Regions from separate parts of the Vibrio tapetis subsp. tapetis genome, predicted to be linked through region 3. Evidence: predicted binding sites of a transcription regulator. Region 3 holds the regulator's gene; each other region holds the start of a gene.

Region 1 (5,986 bases), 840 kb from region 3:
GTTAGTTATAGGCGCACTCTTGAGTGACAAATGGATTATCATTGCCTTGAATACCCTTAATTCGTTGATTGCGGGTGCATTCCCATTCATCGACGGGATACTGTTTATGCCAAACAAGCATGAGCTGCTGCTCTGACTTTGATAGCTTTAGTCCATATTCTTGGCTCATGTACAGGTAGGTTCGCGCAATAGACCCACGAGCACGATCTGGCGGCATCACTTTCCGTTGCTTGAAATTGACCTGCATTTCACACATGCCGTAACTGACACCATCAATACCATTCCACTGGCTAAAGCGGTAATTAGAGCGGTCTCCATTGACTTCGCCTACAGTGGGAGTGAGGTTGTGCAAGTCGGCTTCCATTGCTTTAAATGCTTTGTCGTTGCGGGTGCAGTTCTTACGACCCCCCTCTTGCCAGCATTGACGCTGATGGCCGAAGTTCCAAGCGGGCATAACGTGCTCCCATTCGATACGACTGGCTCTTTTTAGCTGCTTTCGTACCTGATAACCACAGCTTTCTAAATCTGGTTTCCCTTTCTTACCTTGCCACGAAATGTCACAACCACAATAGAAGCTGGTGGGGTGGTCAAAGTAGATCTTAATGGCTTCTTTTTTTGCCTTGCTGAATGAACTCGGCGGTGCTGAAAATGCAGAGATGGAAAAAAGGGCTGTAAAAATAAGTGAATAGCGAAACAACATACTTGGTGGCTTATCTTATTAATGTAATTATCAGTGTAGCAAGATATTGATAATTATATTAGTGCCAAGATATTAAGTAAGCTGGATGCCAGTGAAAGTCAGTACTTGCTTACATTTAGTGCAGCTGTATTGCATTTGACGGCGAATCACTTTGTTGTGCCGACGAACGGTGAGTGCGTGCTCACTACAGAGGCACTGATAAGCAAAAGTTTTACCCTGTACGGATTGGGTCGAAAATTGGTGAGTGGTGCTAGGGGCGACGTTGAAAGCATGGCTCATGACATATTGCCATTCTTTCCCATGAGGCTTTACTCGCCCATAGAGTTGAAACGTGAGTAAATGTGCCACTTCATGTGGTATGACTTCGTTGATAAAGTCTTGTTGGTTTTCCACAAAAAGGACTGGATTCAGGCGAATCTCATTACGTTGTAAATAGGCTTTTCCTGCCACTTTTCCGCGCACATTAAAATTGAGCGTGGGGGAAGGAAACGTTCGCTTAAACGTTGTTTTTGCTTGAGCTAAGCATTGCGCTATTTTCTTTTTTGCGGCGTACTCTAATTCTATATTGACCACATTGCCTCGGTTAAAGCGCTGTATTTAAAACGCCTCGATTATTAATAATCGAGGCGAATAGTAGCACTAAACTTGGCTTATGGATGATGCTTTTTCTTGATGGTTTCATGGTAAGCATGCCATGTGCCGTAACCTAGGATAGGCATGGTGAACAGCATACCTATGCCGTAAGTCGCGAAACCAATTAAGATACCGCCGCAGATAATAAAGCCCCATACAATCATGGTGGGGATATTATTTTTGACGGCATTAAAGCTGGTGAAGACCGCTGTCATCATATCCACGCGACGTTCCATCATCAGTGGAATAGAAAATGCAGAAATACTAAATATGACACAGGCGATGATACCCCCAACAATAGAACCTACCAGTAAAAATGGTAAAAAGTCCGATAATGGAGCGCCTTGCACTGAAGGATAAAGTGCATGGAGTAAGGCGGCAATTCTCATCCAAAAGATCATGGCTACGGCGAGTAATACTGCAAATGCCCATTGTGAAGAGGAGTTGCGTTGAATGGCTTTCATTGAGTGGAATAAGCTAACGGGCTGGCCTTTTTCTCTAGCCCAGCTGGCATCATAAAGTCCGAGGGCTAAAAAAGGGCCAATCAACATATAGACAACAAGGCTAGGCATCACAACAAGGTGTGTGCCTTGCCATTGCACAAGTAGCACGATGCCAACTGCGGCGGCCATAAAGCAGAGCCCATAAAAAGCACTGATGAGTGGCATGCGAACAAAATCGTTTAGGCCTAATGCTAGCCAATGAAAAGGAGCTGAAATACTCAGCTTGTTACAAGGGACGGTTCGGGCGTACAAATGATCCGGTACTTCGTTTTGCTTGCCGGATGCGTCTGACGGGTTAATCGTACGAGGCATATATCCTCCTTGATCGATTCTCGTTTTCGCTGGTGCAATTCCAGCGACCAATTAAGATGAACAATGACGAAATACCACGACGCTGTGCATCAAATTATCCAACAACACTCACATACTGCAATTGGGATTGTTGTTAATACATTGTTAACTATTGACGCTGTTTCATTAAAATACAAATGTTACCACCAGCAATTCTCACATAAAAAAAGCCCCTGCATAATGCAAGGGCTTGTATTTACTAGTGAATACTATAGAGAATTATTTAATTCCAGCAAACTCACGTAGGATGCTTGCTTTGTCAGTCGCTTCCCAAGGGAACTCTTCACGACCAAAGTGACCGTAAGCAGCCGTCTTTTTGTAGATAGGCTGAAGTAGGTTCAGCATTTCTTGCAGACCGTATGGGCGTAAATCGAAGTTTTGACGAACCGCTTCAATGATGATGTCGTGAGATACTTTTTCAGTACCGAACGTTTCAACCATGATAGACGTTGGATCAGCAACACCGATTGCGTAAGACAATTGAATCTCACAACGGTCAGCCATGCCAGCAGCAACAATGTTTTTTGCTACATAACGTGCAGCGTAGGCTGCAGAACGGTCAACTTTTGAAGGATCTTTACCTGAGAATGCACCGCCACCGTGACGAGCTGCACCACCGTAGGTATCAACGATGATCTTACGACCCGTTAGACCACAGTCACCCATAGGGCCACCGATAACAAAACGACCGGTTGGGTTGATAAAGAAATTTGTGTCTTTATTTAGCCACTCTGCAGGAAGTACCGGTTTGATGATTTCTTCCATTACCGCTTCACGAAGATCAGATGTTGAAACTGACTCTGAGTGTTGAGTAGAAAGTACAACAGCATCAATACCAACAATCTTACCTTGGTCGTATTGGAATGTTACTTGGGATTTAGCGTCTGGACGTAGGAAGTCCAGTTTGCCGCTCTTACGAACTTCCGCTTGTTTTTGAACAAGTAGATGAGAGTAAGTAATTGGAGCTGGCATCAAAATTGGTGTTTCGTTGGTTGCGTAACCAAACATAATACCTTGGTCACCAGCGCCCTGTTCTTTAGGGTCTGCTTTATCAACGCCTTGGTTGATGTCTGGAGACTGCTTACCAATGGTGTTCAGTACAGCACAAGAATCGGCATCGAAGCCCATGTCTGAGTGTACGTAACCAATTTCACGAACGGTTTCACGGGTGATTTCTTCGATATCAACCCACGCTGAAGTGGTCACTTCACCGCCAACCATGACCATGCCGGTTTTTACGTAAGTTTCACAAGCAACACGTGCTTTTGGATCCTGTTCGATGATGGCATCAAGTACAGCATCTGAAATTTGATCGGCGATTTTATCTGGGTGGCCTTCTGATACAGATTCAGAAGTAAATAGGTGCTTAGCCATGAGCGCTCCAATATTTCTTTTTAAAAAGAACAGGCATGCACCAAAAAAGCAGACCTATTCGCAAATTAGACGGTATAAACTGTAGGTGTATCTACATCTAGACGTCTATTCTAATTTGAACCGACCGAATTACAAGTGAAATTTTGTTCACACACAAGCCAATCGATTGCGTTTTTGACCTATTAAATTCAATTAGTTCGACAACATGTTAGAAAATAGTAGCAAAAATCACCAATTTCCCCAGTAAATCGTTTGCAGTGCTAGGGGGGCTTTGAGACAATACGCGCCGCCGAATTTGGTTATTCGGCGCCCTAATCCTTATTTTTTTATTCGCTTATGCACTCAGGAGCGTAAATGTCTTCTCGTAACCTTACTTCTAATAAAGAACTCGCTAATGCTATCCGTGCGTTGAGCATGGATGGTGTTCAACAAGCTAATTCAGGTCACCCAGGTGCTCCAATGGGCATGGCTGATATCGCTGAAGTTCTTTGGCGTTCTCATCTAAATCATAACCCACAAAATCCAGAGTGGGCCGATCGCGACCGTTTTATCTTGTCTAACGGTCACGGTTCAATGTTGATCTATTCTTTACTGCACCTTTCTGGTTACGATCTTTCAATTGATGATTTGAAAAATTTCCGTCAATTGCACTCAAAAACTCCGGGTCACCCAGAGTATGGTTATGCGCCGGGCGTTGAAACGACAACAGGTCCACTAGGCCAAGGCATCACCAATGGTGTTGGCATGGCAATGGCTGAAAAAGCACTAGCGGCTCAGTTTAACCGTGAAGGCCACGAAATCGTTGACCACAACACATATGTATTTATGGGTGATGGTTGTTTGATGGAAGGTATCTCTCATGAAGCATGTTCTCTTGCGGGTACTTTAGGTCTCGGTAAGCTTGTCGCTTTCTGGGATGACAACGGCATCTCTATCGACGGTGAAGTAGAAGGTTGGTTCTCTGATGACACGCCTAAGCGTTTCGAAGCTTACGGTTGGCATGTTATTCCAGCAGTAGACGGCCATGATCCTGAAGCAATCAATGCTGCAATCATTGCGGCTAAAGCTGATCCGCGTCCTACGCTTATCTGTACTAAAACAGTTATCGGCTTTGGTTCTCCAAATAAAGCGGGTACGCACGACTGTCACGGTGCTCCACTAGGTGCTGACGAAATCGCAGCAACTAAAGCGGCATTAGGTTGGGAACACGGTCCTTTCGAAATCCCTGCTGATGTCTACGGCCAATGGGATGCGAAAGAAGCGGGTACTGCTAAAGAAGCGGCTTGGAACGAGAAGTTTGAAGCATACGCGGCAGCATTCCCTGCAGAAGCGGCTGAGCTTAAGCGTCGTCTAAACGGTGACCTTCCTGCGCAGTGGGAAGAGAAAACAACTCAAATCATCGCTGACCTTCAAGCTAACCCAGCGAACATTGCTTCACGTAAAGCGTCTCAAAATGCACTAGAAGCATTTGGTGCGATGCTACCAGAATTCATGGGCGGCTCTGCTGACCTTGCGCCTTCTAACCTAACCATGTGGTCTGGTTCTAAGTCGCTAACTGCTGATGACTTCTCTGGTAACTACATCCATTACGGTGTTCGTGAATTCGGTATGACGGCTATCATGAACGGTATTGCTTTGCACGGTGGTTTCGTACCATACGGCGCAACATTCCTAATGTTCATGGAGTACGCTCGTAACGCAATGCGCATGGCTGCTCTGATGAAAACTCAGAATATCCAAGTGTACACGCACGATTCAATCGGCCTAGGTGAAGATGGTCCAACTCACCAACCTGTTGAGCAAATCGCTTCTCTACGTGTTACTCCAAACATGAGCACATGGCGTCCATGTGACCAAGTTGAATCTGCAGTTGCATGGAAACTGGCCATTGAGCGTAAAGATGGCCCTACGGCACTTATCTTCTCTCGTCAGAACCTTGCACAGCAAGCGCGTGACGCAGAGCAAGTAGCAAGCATTGCTAAGGGTGCTTACATCCTAAAAGACAGCGCTGAGAAACCAGAGCTTATCTTGATTGCTACTGGCTCAGAGGTTGAACTTGCTGTTGCTGCACACGCAGAACTTACGGCGCAAGGTAAGCAAGTACGTGTTGTTTCAATGCCATCTACCGATGCATTCGATAAGCAAGACGCAGCTTACCGCGAAGCGGTTCTACCGTCAGACGTAACCGCTCGTATCGCTGTAGAAGCAGGTATTGCTGATTACTGGTACAAGTACGTTGGCCTAGACGGTCGTATCATCGGTATGACAACATTTGGCGAATCTGCACCAGCAGGTGAACTATTCAAAATGTTCGGCTTTACAGTTGAGAACGTCGTTGAAACAGCGCAAGAGCTTCTAGCTTAATCGCTATATTTTTTTCCTTATTGGAAATGAATATCAGATAAAATTAAACCGAGTCCAAGTG
Region 2 (5,986 bases), 1.5 Mb from region 3:
TTAGGCGCTTTAGTATCGATGACGATGATATCCGCTTGCTTGCCGACTTCTAATGAACCAATGGTGTCTTCCATATGCAGTGCACGAGCTGCGCCCATGGTTGCCATGTCGATAACTTTAATCGGAGGCATAGCAGCACGATCTTTATTCAGAAGCTTGTGAACCTTAGCGACTTGGTTGAACTCGTCAATCGTGCTCAAGCCGTTACCTGACATTGGACCATCGGTGCCTAGACCAACGCGTAGACCTTGGTCATACATTTTTAATGCAGGAGCCACGCCTTTCGCTGATTTGATGTTTGCACTCATGTTATGCGCGATACCAACGTCCGCTTTTTTCAGTAGTTCGATATCGTTATCGTCCGCTAGAATTACGTGAGCGGCAATTAAATTCTTGTTTAACGCACCGATGCTGTCCATGTAAGCAACAGGAGACAGGCCGTTAGAACGCTCTGCGATCTTCTCTTCTTCACGATGAGACTCAGCAAGGTGAATCATCACAGGTACGTCTTTTTCTAACGAAAGCTTCGCAATTTTTTGCAGTACTTCGGTGGTGTTGGTGTAGGTTGCATGCGGAGCAAATGCCGGTGTAATGCGCGGGTGATCTTTGTATTCTTCGATGAAGTTCAACGCGTATTGAATGCCTTCTTCAGCGTTCGCCGCATCAGCAACCGGGAATTTGATAACCGACTCGCCCAAAATGGCACGCATACCGATGGTATCGACTGTTTTAGCCACTTCGTCTTCAAAGTAGTACATATCAGCATAAGTCGTTACGCCGCCTTTGATCATTTCAACGTTACCAAGGTTTGCGCCAATGCGAACCATGTCACGAGAAACCAATTTAGATTCTAGCGGGAAAATGTAGCGGTGCAGACGGTCTGGCACATCATCGGCTAAAGAACGGAATACCGTCATGGAAACGTGGGTGTGCGTATTGATAAGGCCAGGCATGACGATATCGCCATCGACACTGAGTGTTTTGTTCGCCTTGTATTGCTTGGCTAACGTCTTATCACCTACGGCGATGATCTTGTTGTCTTTAACCACAACCGTACCGTTTTCATACACGGTTTTATCTTGGTTCATGGTAAGAACCATGGCATCAGTAATGATGAGATCGGCAGGCTTTGCAGCGGCAGTAGAAAAAGAGAGTAGGCCAAGTACAGAGGCCAAAAGTGTGTGCTTCATTTTCATGTTTAATCCTTGGAACAGGAGGAAAGTGCTGGCGATTATAGGCTTTATAAATACTGATGCAATCGTTTGTTTTAATGTTGTAGGTATAAAAAAAGAGCTAACCGAAGTCAGCTCTCTTGTTGTTCATTTTTTAGCGCCAGGCCTTACCAACCCTTAACGACACCACCTTGGAAGATATCCATTGCTGCCTTGTATACTTCGTCAGTTTGGTATGCTTTAACGAAATTTTGTACATTTTCAGCGTTTAGGTTTTCTTCACGAGAAACAATCAAGTTTACGTATGGAGAGTCTTTGTCTTCAACGAAGATACCGTCTTTTTCTGGTGTTAGATTAATGCTGCTTGCGTACGTTGTGTTGATAACTGAAAGCGCAACATCATCAAGAGAGCGAGGCAGTTGAGCAGCATCTAACTCTACAATAGAGATGTTTTTTGGGTTCTCTACGATGTCACGAACCGTCGCTAGCAGACCAACGTTTTCACGTAGCTTAAGTAGACCTTGTTGCTCAAGAAGCAGTAATGAACGACCTAGGTTAGTTGGATCGTTAGGTACCGCAATACGAGAACCATCAGCAATCTCATCGACAGACTTAACTTGCTTAGAGTAACCTGCGATAGGGTATACAAACGTGTTACCCGCGATAGTCAATTTGTAGCCACGGTCAGTCACTTGCTGATCAAGGTATGGCTTGTGTTGGAATGCGTTTACGTCGATTGATGTATCATCAAGCGCTGCATTTGGTGTTACGTAATCAGTAAAAGTAACAAGCTCTACTTCCAAACCGTACTTGTCTTTCGCTACTTTAGCGGCAACTTCAGCTACTTGAGCTTCGGCACCTGCCATTACGCCAACTTTGATTTTATTGTTATCAACGGCTTTTTCACCACAACCGGTTAATACGGCTGCTGTGGCGGCAAGGGCTAGTAAACTTTTAAGGCTAAATTTCATGGTAATCTCCTTTTAATGAATCCAATTTATATTTTTTATTAGGTTTCTGACTAATCTTGTTGTTAGAGGTCAATCGATAGAAGTCATTCGCTTCTTGCTACCAACCTCTATCTTCTATCGGTGGTCAACTTTACGAACCAGCGTGTCACCAATAGATTGAATAATTTGTACTAGTACAATGAGCATCACTACCGTAACAGCCATAATGGTTACGTCGTACCGGTGGAAGCCATATCGAATGGCAACATCACCAAGACCACCGCCGCCGACGGTCCCCGCCATTGCTGAGTAGCTCACCAAAGTAACCAAAGTGATGGTCACTGTGTTGATGATGGTTGGCAGGGCTTCCGGAAGCAGTACTTTAGTAATAATTTGCGTCGGTGTAGCCCCCATAGATTGCGCCGCTTCCACAAGACCTGACGGTACTTCGAGTAATGCGCTTTCAATCAAACGGGCAACAAACGGAATAGCACCGATGGTTAACGGAACAATCGCTGCGGTTGTTCCGATGAATGTGCCGATCAACAGCTTAGTCACTGGAATAATCGCTACCATGAGCACTAAGAACGGCACAGAACGACCAATGTTAACGATGGCACCCAAAATCGCGTTGAGTTTGGTGTTTTCAAGTAATCCGCCTTTCTTGGTGGTATGAAGAATCACACCAAGAGGGATACCAACAGCAAAACCGACAATGCCAGCAACCGCAACCATGTATAAGGTTTCCCACGTTGCGTCAAGTAACAAGTTGCCATTTAGGCTTAGCCACTGCGTTACAGTATTAAAGGACATAACCAAGTACCTCTACTTTTACGTTGTTTTCACGTAGGAATTCGATAGCGGCGATGTCGTCTTGTTCAGTCCCGAACAGTTCCGCGACCATCATGCCGAATTTTACGCCACCAGCGTAATCAAGATCCGAGCTTAAAATACTGACATCAATATTGAATTTTCGAGCTATCTGCGTCACCAGAGGGGCATCTACTGTCGCGCCTGTGAATTCCAAACGAACTAATGGATAGCTGCCTTCAACACGCTTTTTCTTTAGACGAATCTGGTAATCTTCTGGAATCGAAAGATCTAAGGTTGAACGAATAAACTGATGAGCCAATTCTGTTTTAGGGTGTGCAAAAATATCGCCAACCGTGCCTTTTTCTACTAATTCACCGTCACCAATAATGGCCACTTGATGACAGATGCTTTTAACCACATCCATTTCATGGGTGATAAGGAGCATGGTGATGTTGAGCTTACGGTTGATTTGCTTAAGCAGTTCTAAAATCGATTGAGTCGTTGCAGGGTCAAGTGCGCTCGTCGCTTCATCGCAAAGCAGTACTTTAGGATCAGACGCTAATGCACGTGCAATCGCGACACGCTGTTTTTGACCGCCGCTTAAATTAGCAGGGTAGGTATCACGTTTGTCAGAAAGACCAACTAAAGACAATAACTCAGACACCTTGGTTTCGATTTTGTCTTTGCTTGCGTCCGCTAACTCAAGTGGCAATGCAACGTTGTCAAATACCGTGCGAGAAGAAAGCAGATTGAAATGCTGGAAAATCATGCCGATGTTACGGCGAGTTTTACTTAAATCTGATTTAGAGAGCTTGGTGAGATCCACACCATCAACGATGACTTCACCGGATGTTGGGGCTTCCAACATATTTACGCAGCGAATCAGTGTACTTTTACCTGCGCCAGACGAACCAATGACACCAAAAATCGTCCCTTGAGGTATGGTAAGGTCGATATCTTTCAGGGCAACTATTTCCTTAGTGCCTTGATAGAAAACCTTATTTACTTGATTAATTTCAATCATTCTTCGAAACCTGTGCAGAGTTGGCTGTAATCAACATGACGACGTAATATGGCCAATTTACTGTTGTTTATTCGATAAATCGGTTACCGAACAGTGTATGTTTGAGCTGGTTGGCTAGCAATTCAGCAGAAAATGTTGACCTTGCTCTCAATTGTTAGTTGATGCTATGGCTTTCACATTTTTAAGTCAATAGGTATTTTTACGTCTAGACGTCTAAAAGGTAATTGAATAGTGCTAACCGATATAAAGCGTGTAATAATTTGCGATATAACCAGTTAATGAGGGTAGCATTTTGGCTAAACCTGCAGTGTTTTTGGACCGTGATGGCGTAATTAACGTCGATCATGGTTATGTGCATGATGAGCATGATTTTGAATATGTAGAAGGCGTGTTTGAAGCGGCTAAGAAATTTCAAGACATGGGGTTCATGTTAGTACTTGTGACGAATCAATCGGGTATTGCCCGAGGCATGTTTAGCGAAGACCGATTCTTATCTTTAACACAGTGGATGGATTGGAATTTTGCAGACAATGGCGTTGAGCTTGACGGTATTTATTACTGCCCTCACCATCCTGAGCATGGTGTAGGTAAATATAAGCAAGACTGTGATTGCCGTAAGCCAAAGCCGGGCATGTTCCTTTCAGCGCAAGAGTTTCTTGATATTGATATGGCAAAGTCGGTGATGATTGGTGATAAAGCCGAAGATATGATGGCGGCTGATGCTGCGGGTGTTGGTACGAAAATATTAGTACGAACTGGCAAACCGATCACTGAAATAGGTGAGTCTCTAGCAACGGTTGTGGTTGATAGCATCGCGAATGCTCCTGCTTACTTAGCGGCGCGATAACAAATTGGTGAATGATGTCTTTAAAAATGGCTTTAACTAAACGATTGTTGCCACGCAGTGTTTTTTCGGTCGTGGTTTTAGGAGCGTTGAGTGGATGTATTTCTCAACCCGAAATTGTCGACCAAGTTTATCGCTGCAGCGATCACTACGACGTTGTGGTGAGCGATCGCAGTGACACAAAAATCCACGCGGAAATGTTAGGAAAGTACTATGTGTTGAACCGCACCGTTAGCGCTTCTGGTGAGAAATACCGAACCCATGATGAGCAAGTAAAGATGTGGTTTAAAGGTGAGCAAGCGAGCATTAAACTCAGCGGCTACCCTATACAAATGTGTAATTTAGTTGTGCCAATGAATAACATCGACGCCCCTTCTAACAACACGATGTTTTAGTCGCCCATACAACTCAGCCCGCAGCCAACGAATAAAAGATAACATTACCTATGAGCAAAAAACTGACCATTGTTGATATTGCAAAGCTTTCAGGCGTTGGGAAATCTACCGTATCAAGGGTATTAACCAATGATCCGAAGGTAAAACCTGAAACTCGTTTGAAAGTAGAGCAGGTGATTGATGCTCATGGTTACGTGCCTTCGAAGTCGGCCCAGTCGATGAGAGGAGGCAGCCAGAAAGTGGTTGGGGTCATCATTTCTCGTTTGGATTCAGCGTCAGAAAATAGAGTTGTTAGCGCAATGCTAGCGACGTTGTATGGCGCTGGATACGATGTTGTCATCATGGAAAGTCAGTTTGACAGCGTCAAAACAAACGAGCATCTGGACGTTTTGAAGAGGCGTAATGTAGATGGCGTGGTGGTCTTTGGTTTCACGGGCTGCGATGTTGTTAAGTTAGAGAGTTGGCAGCAACGAATGGTCGTTGTCGCAATGGATACCGAAAATGTCTCATCGATTAATTATGATAATCAAGCGCTGATAAATAACGCATTGGAGCATTTGAGGGGGCAGGGTTTACACGATATTGCTTACGTAGGTGTCGACCAAAGTGATACCACAACAGGACGACTACGTCTTTTGGCTTATCTTGAATGGTGTGAACGTAACAAGGTTAACTCCCAGGCGGTGACGGGTGAGTTGAGTCATGAAAGTGCCTATACCTTATTAGATCAAGTTTTGACCGACGAAACACAAGCTGTTGTTTGTGCGAGTGACACGCTAGCTTTGGGT
Region 3 (5,986 bases):
TGAAGTAATTGGTAGAGAGAGTCTGGCCATACGGGTTCAGCATCAATGACTTGCTTGATTTTCTTTAATTGATGGACTGGGAAGTCAGATTGATGAACTAGAGCCGTGACAACACCGACTAATGTTTGACGACCAAAAGGTACCGACACACGTCCACCGATAACGGGAAATAGCTCATTGGGGATGAGATAATCAAACCGTTTGTCGAGAGGGACGGGTAAAGCAACTTGAGCAATGGTCGGGCGCATATAGAGTGATGGGTTATTTAGCTGTTAATCAACTATAGTAATTAAATCGACCATAAAATACGAGGAATAAGCCAACCAAAGGGTAAAGCGGCCTCAGTGATGAATAACATCTGAAAAAATGGTGAAAAAACTATCAAATGAGTTGATCCGTCAGGCAAGTTTCATTACTATACCGCGCCTAGAGCGATGTGTACTTACGCATCGACTATTTTGAAACCACGTGTGGTGTCCGGCTTAGATTCGGATAGCGACACGGCCTATATTAAGGTTATCCCTATGAAAACTGGTATCCACCCAGAATACAAAGCAGTTTCTGCTACTTGTTCTTGCGGCAACACTTTTGAGTTCAACTCAACTCTTGCTAAAGAATCTATCCACCTAGACGTATGTGACAAATGTCACCCGTTCTACACTGGTAAGCAACGTGTAGTTGATACTGGCGGCCGTGTTGATCGTTTCAACAAGCGTTTTGGTGCTCTTAGCAGCAAGTAATTACGAATTTCGTAATACGACCAAATTCGAAAAGGACGCTCAGGCGTCCTTTTTTAGATCATGAGTCTGAGCCCGTCTATTTTTAAGCTTCTTTTGAACCCATTCGCATTTACCGTTTCTGTCTTCTTTTGCATATCACAATCAGTTATCAATCTTATTGACATTCCGTCTAGGATCTCGGTCTGACTTACATTACTATAACCCCACAGTTAACGTTTATGTAACCTCACACAGCATTGGGATTCTGCCACCATGTCCGAAGACAACAGCCAAAAAGATTTTCGTCAACAAGCTCTCGATTACCATGAATTTCCGACTGCAGGAAAAATCGGTGTCGCACTCACTACTCCGGCCGATACCGTTGAAGATTTGGCACTGGCTTATAGCCCAGGTGTAGCAGAACCTGTAAGAGAAATCGCACAAAATCCAGACAACGTTTACAAGTACACTGCTAAAGGTAATATGGTCGCGGTTATTTCAAATGGCACCGCAATTTTAGGGTTGGGTAATTTAGGTCCATTAGCTTCTAAGCCAGTAATGGAAGGTAAATCTCTACTGTTTAAGCGCTTTGCTAATTTGGATTCTATTGATATTGAGGTCAAGCACCGCACTATTCAAGAGTTTGTCGATACGGTTGCTAACATTGCAGATACGTTTGGTGGCATTAACTTAGAAGATATTAAAGCACCAGATTGCTTTGAAATTGAGCGTCAGCTTATCGAGCGTTGTGACGTACCCGTTTTCCATGATGATCAACACGGCACGGCAATTGTTACTGCCGCAGGTATGCTAAATGCCATTGAACTTCAGGGCAAAGTGCTAGAAGAGTCGACGATTGTTTGTTTGGGCGCAGGAGCGGCGGCGGTTGCTTGTATGGAGCTACTGATCAAATGTGGCGCTCAACGCGAAAAAATTTACATGCTGGACCGCAAGGGTGTTATTCACACTCGTCGCGACGATTTGAACGAATACAAGCAGTTATTTGCTAATAATACGGATAAGCGCACATTAGAAGATGTGATTGAAGGTGCGGATCTATTCTTAGGTGTCTCTGGGCCAAACTTGCTTCCACCAGAAGCGCTGAAATTGATGGCTGATAAGCCCGTTGTGTTTGCATGTTCAAACCCAGATCCTGAAATTAAGCCAGAGCTTGCTCATCAAGTTCGTGATGATTTGATCATGGGTACAGGGCGCAGTGATTACCCTAATCAGGTAAATAATGTAATTTGTTTCCCGTTTATTTTCCGTGGTGCACTCGATGTTCGTGCAAGTGAAATTAATATTGAGATGAAGCTAGCTGCGGTTGAAGCGATTCGCCAGTTAGCGAAAGAAACAGTGCCAGAAGAAGTGAAAAAAGCGGCCGGTGTTGACGAGTTAGAATTTGGCTCTGGCTACATCATTCCGAAACCTATGGACCCTCGTTTGTTGCCTCGCGTTGCTAAAGCTGTGGCGCAAGCGGCAGTAGATTCTGGTGTGGCTCGTATTGAGATGCCGGAAAATTATATGGGCTAAAGGCTAAAGGCAAAAATAAAAGGCAGAAGGGAATACCTTCTGCCTTTTTTATATCTATTCTTCGTCGAATGCTTCGAATTCGATACCCATCTCTGTCATCAGTTTTTTCACTTCGGCAGGAATATCATCAGGGCGATCTTTTCTTAAATCTTCATCCGTTGGAAGAGGTTGCCCCGTGTAGGCATGTAAGAAAGCTTCACATAGCAGTTCACTGTTGGTCGCATGGCGTAGATTGTTTATCTGACGACGGGTTCTTTCATCCGTAAGGACTTTTAGCACCTTAAGTGGAATCGAAACCGTAATTTTTTTTACTTGCTCACTTTTTTTTCCATGCTCAGCATATGGGCTAATGTACTCGCCATTCCAATCTGCCATTGCGCACCTTCATTTTCTTATTAATATCGAATTAGATACCAAGAAATCAGCGTCAATCGCAGCTTAGTATCAATATAGGTGATGATTTTAGCGACTTTTACCGCCATAAGCAAAGACATATAGACGTCCAGATGTGTTGACGTCCTTTTTTTGAGGGGTTAAAGTAGATATAAAGTAGCAATACTGCTAGCAAAAGCACGACACCGTATGTTATCCGGCCGCCGTTATTGGTATAACAGATAACATGGATTTTGGAAAGGAAGACCAACCTTATGAGCGATCGCAAACCAGCAACCATTGCTGTACGCACCGGTATCGAGGCTGATAGTCAATATCATGCCGTCGTCCCCCCTATTTATCTTTCCACCAACTACGGCTTCCCAGCGTTTGGTGAAGTACCTAAATACGATTACACCCGTTCAGGTAACCCGAATCGTGGCCAATTAGAGCAAGCATTATCTGAATTAGAGTCAGGTGAGGGCGCGGTTATCACAAATACGGGCACCGCAGCGCTAAACCTATGGGTCAGTACCTTTTTAGGGCCAGACGATCTGATTATTGCGCCTCATGATTGCTACGGTGGTACTTACCGTCTATTTAATACTCGCTCATTAAAAGGCGACTTTAAGGTTGAGTTTGTTGACCAATCTGATCAAGAGGCTCTGGATGCTGCTCTTGCTAAGAAGCCAAAATTAGTTTTACTTGAAACGCCATCGAATCCATTGGTTCGAGTGGTTGATATACAAGTTACCTGTGATAAAGCAAAAAAAGTAGGAGCACTGGTTGCGGTAGACAATACCTTTTTAACACCTGTGTACCAGAAGCCTTTATTGCTAGGCGCCGATTTTGTTATTCATTCTACGACCAAGTTTATTAACGGCCACTCTGATGTTATTGGTGGTGTGGTCGTAACGAAAAGTACACAGCATGCCGAAGAGCTGGCGTGGTGGGGGAATTGCCTTGGTGCAACGGGTACGCCGTTTGATAGCTACATGACTTTACGGGGTCTAAGAACCTTGGCAGCGCGTATGCGAGTGCATGAAGAAAGCTCAGTACAAATCTTACAGTACCTGCAAACTCAATCCTTAGTTGCCAAGCTTTATCACCCAAGTTTGCCAAGCCATCCTGGCCATGACATTGCGAAAAAACAACAATCGGGTTTTGGCTCAATGTTGAGCTTTGAATATGCAGGTAGCTTTGACTCTTTAAAAGCGTTTGTTGGTCACCTGAAGCTCTTCTCATTGGCGGAGTCTCTTGGTGGGGTAGAAAGCCTTATCTGTCATCCAAGCTCTATGACGCACAGAGCGATGAGTGATGAAGCGCAATTAGAAGCGGGCATTACAACGCAATTGCTGCGCTTATCTGTTGGGCTTGAAGATGCTGATGACCTCATCGCTGACTTACGCCAAGCCTTTGAGTTGGTTCAGGAGGAAGCGTAATGACGATTCAACGCCAGTTACACAAATTTGGCGGAAGCAGTCTTGCTGATCCTGAATGTTATTTGAGAGTCGTGAATATCTTGCGCGAATACTCTCAACCAGAAGATTTAGTTGTGGTTTCTGCGGCGGGCTCAACAACCAACCTGTTACTTAGCTGGTTAAAAGCACTCGATAAAGATGGCCGTATTGCCCATGAGTTGCTGCAAGAGTTACGTCAATTTCAAACTCATCTTGTGACCACTTTGCTTAATGAAGAACGAGCATCGACATTGCTGGAACAGCTAAATAAAGAATTTTCTGCTCTTGGGGAGTTGAACGCCCCATTGAGCCTTGCAGATCAAGCTGCCGCTCTTGGGCATGGTGAAGTTTGGTCTTCTCGTTTATTGGCGACCTTATTATGTCAGCACGATCTTGAAGCGACGGCTTTAGATTCTCGTCATTTTCTGCGGGCGGATCACGGTGCGCAACCAGAAGTTGATCGTGCACGATCTTGGCCTTTGGTGAAATCAACATTAGCTCAGCATTCTCATTGCCGCTTAGTGGTGACTGGTTTTATGGCGAGTAATGACAGTGGTGAAACCGTATTACTTGGCCGAAATGGTTCAGACTATTCCGCGACAGTAATTGGCGAACTATCTGAAGTTACCCGTGTGACCATATGGAGTGATGTAGCAGGTGTATATAGCTCTGACCCTCGTAAAGTCTCTGATGCGTGCTTACTGCCACTGCTTCGCCTTGATGAAGCCAGTGAGTTGGCGCGTTTAGCTGCGCCTGTTTTGCACAGTAGAACCTTACAGCCTGTGGCTCAAAGTGCTATGGATTTGCATTTACGTTGCAGCCACGCCCCAGAGTCTGGCTCAACGCGAGTAGAGCGTGTTCTGGCATCTGGTCGTGGCGCTAAGATCATCACGTCGTTAGATGAAGTCTTGATGGTCAACATTGTGTTTGCTCAAGGGCATGATTTTGAGCGCCAACATCGTGAAGTATTACAAGCGTTAACGCGTGTTCAACTTCAACCTCTCGCATTTGAAGTTCAAGCGGATCAAGGTTGCTTGTTACTCGCGTATACCGCAGAAGTCGCGGGTGAAGCATTAAGCTATTTACAAGATATCTCTGTAGAAGGTGAACTAAAGCTTAAAGAAGGCTATTCACTTGTCGCGGCTGTGGGGGCTGGAGTTACTAATAACGCGAACCATTGTTATGGTTTCTACCAGCAACTTAAAAATAGCCCAGTTGAGTTTATTTGTGAATCTGAGTCAGGGCTAAGCTTAGTGGCCATTACTCGTACCACGGACACGCAACCCCTACTGACGGGAATTCATAGCCAGCTATTTCAAGCACAAAAGCGCGTTGCAATCGCGCTATGCGGAAAAGGAAATATAGGTTCAAGTTGGTTGTCTTTATTTGCTGAGCAAAAAAGTGATTTGGAAAAGCGGCACGGAAAGAGCTTTGATTTGGTCGCGGTAATCGACAGCCAAACCTGCTGGCTTGATTTTGATGGAATTGATGCTGAACAGGTTAGTAAACGTTTCGATGATGAGTCGGTAAGTAATAGTGACATGGATTGGCTAGAAAAACTGGCTCACCAGCAAAAGTATGACGAAGTCATTGTTTTAGATGTGACAGCGAGTGCGCAGCTTTCCGATAAGTACGTTGCCATTGCAGAGCATGGGCTGCATCTAATTTCGGCAAATAAAGTGGCCGGATCTGCTCCTGGCGATGTGTACCACCGTGTTCAAGATGCGTTTGCTAAAACGGGGCGCCATTGGTTATACAATGCAACAGTCGGTGCCGGGCTGCCAATTAATCATACCGTTCGTGACTTGCGTGAGAGCGGTGATGAAATACAAGGCTTATCAGGCATTTTCTCAGGGACACTATCCTGGTTATTCCAACAGTTTGATGGTTCTGTACCATTTA

The links. Region 3 encodes MetJ, which represses methionine synthesis genes. Its sites were predicted from a motif close to TTAGACNTNTANANGTCTAA; they were not measured.
Region 1: the regulator MetJ is predicted to act here: its motif matches at 3,651-3,670, upstream of metK (methionine adenosyltransferase).
Region 2: the regulator MetJ is predicted to act here: its motif matches at 4,157-4,176, upstream of metN (methionine ABC transporter ATP-binding protein MetN).

The regions. Positions count from the first base shown of each region.
Region 1 covers NZ_LT960611.1:38,684-44,669, forward strand. Annotated here, with positions in the region: gene VTAP4600_RS00240 (endonuclease) at 2-700, opposite strand; gene VTAP4600_RS00245 (SprT family zinc-dependent metalloprotease) at 773-1,273, opposite strand; gene VTAP4600_RS00250 (DUF2189 domain-containing protein) at 1,351-2,148, opposite strand; gene metK (methionine adenosyltransferase) at 2,407-3,561, opposite strand; gene tkt (transketolase) at 3,916-5,925, shown strand.
Region 2 covers NZ_LT960611.1:1,521,973-1,527,958, reverse strand. Annotated here, with positions in the region: gene VTAP4600_RS06830 (amidohydrolase) at 1-1,196, opposite strand, end outside; gene metQ (methionine ABC transporter substrate-binding lipoprotein MetQ) at 1,340-2,143, opposite strand; gene VTAP4600_RS06820 (methionine ABC transporter permease) at 2,258-2,935, opposite strand; gene metN (methionine ABC transporter ATP-binding protein MetN) at 2,925-3,959, opposite strand; gene gmhB (D-glycero-beta-D-manno-heptose 1,7-bisphosphate 7-phosphatase) at 4,252-4,806, shown strand; gene VTAP4600_RS06805 (MliC family protein) at 4,833-5,198, shown strand; gene treR (trehalose operon repressor TreR) at 5,249-5,986, shown strand, end outside.
Region 3 covers NZ_LT960611.1:2,988,383-2,994,368, reverse strand. Annotated here, with positions in the region: gene priA (primosomal protein N') at 1-248, opposite strand, end outside; gene rpmE (50S ribosomal protein L31) at 525-740, shown strand; gene VTAP4600_RS13370 (malic enzyme-like NAD(P)-binding protein) at 993-2,252, shown strand; gene metJ (met regulon transcriptional regulator MetJ) at 2,307-2,627, opposite strand; gene VTAP4600_RS13360 (O-succinylhomoserine (thiol)-lyase) at 2,900-4,066, shown strand; gene VTAP4600_RS13355 (bifunctional aspartate kinase/homoserine dehydrogenase II) at 4,066-5,986, shown strand, end outside.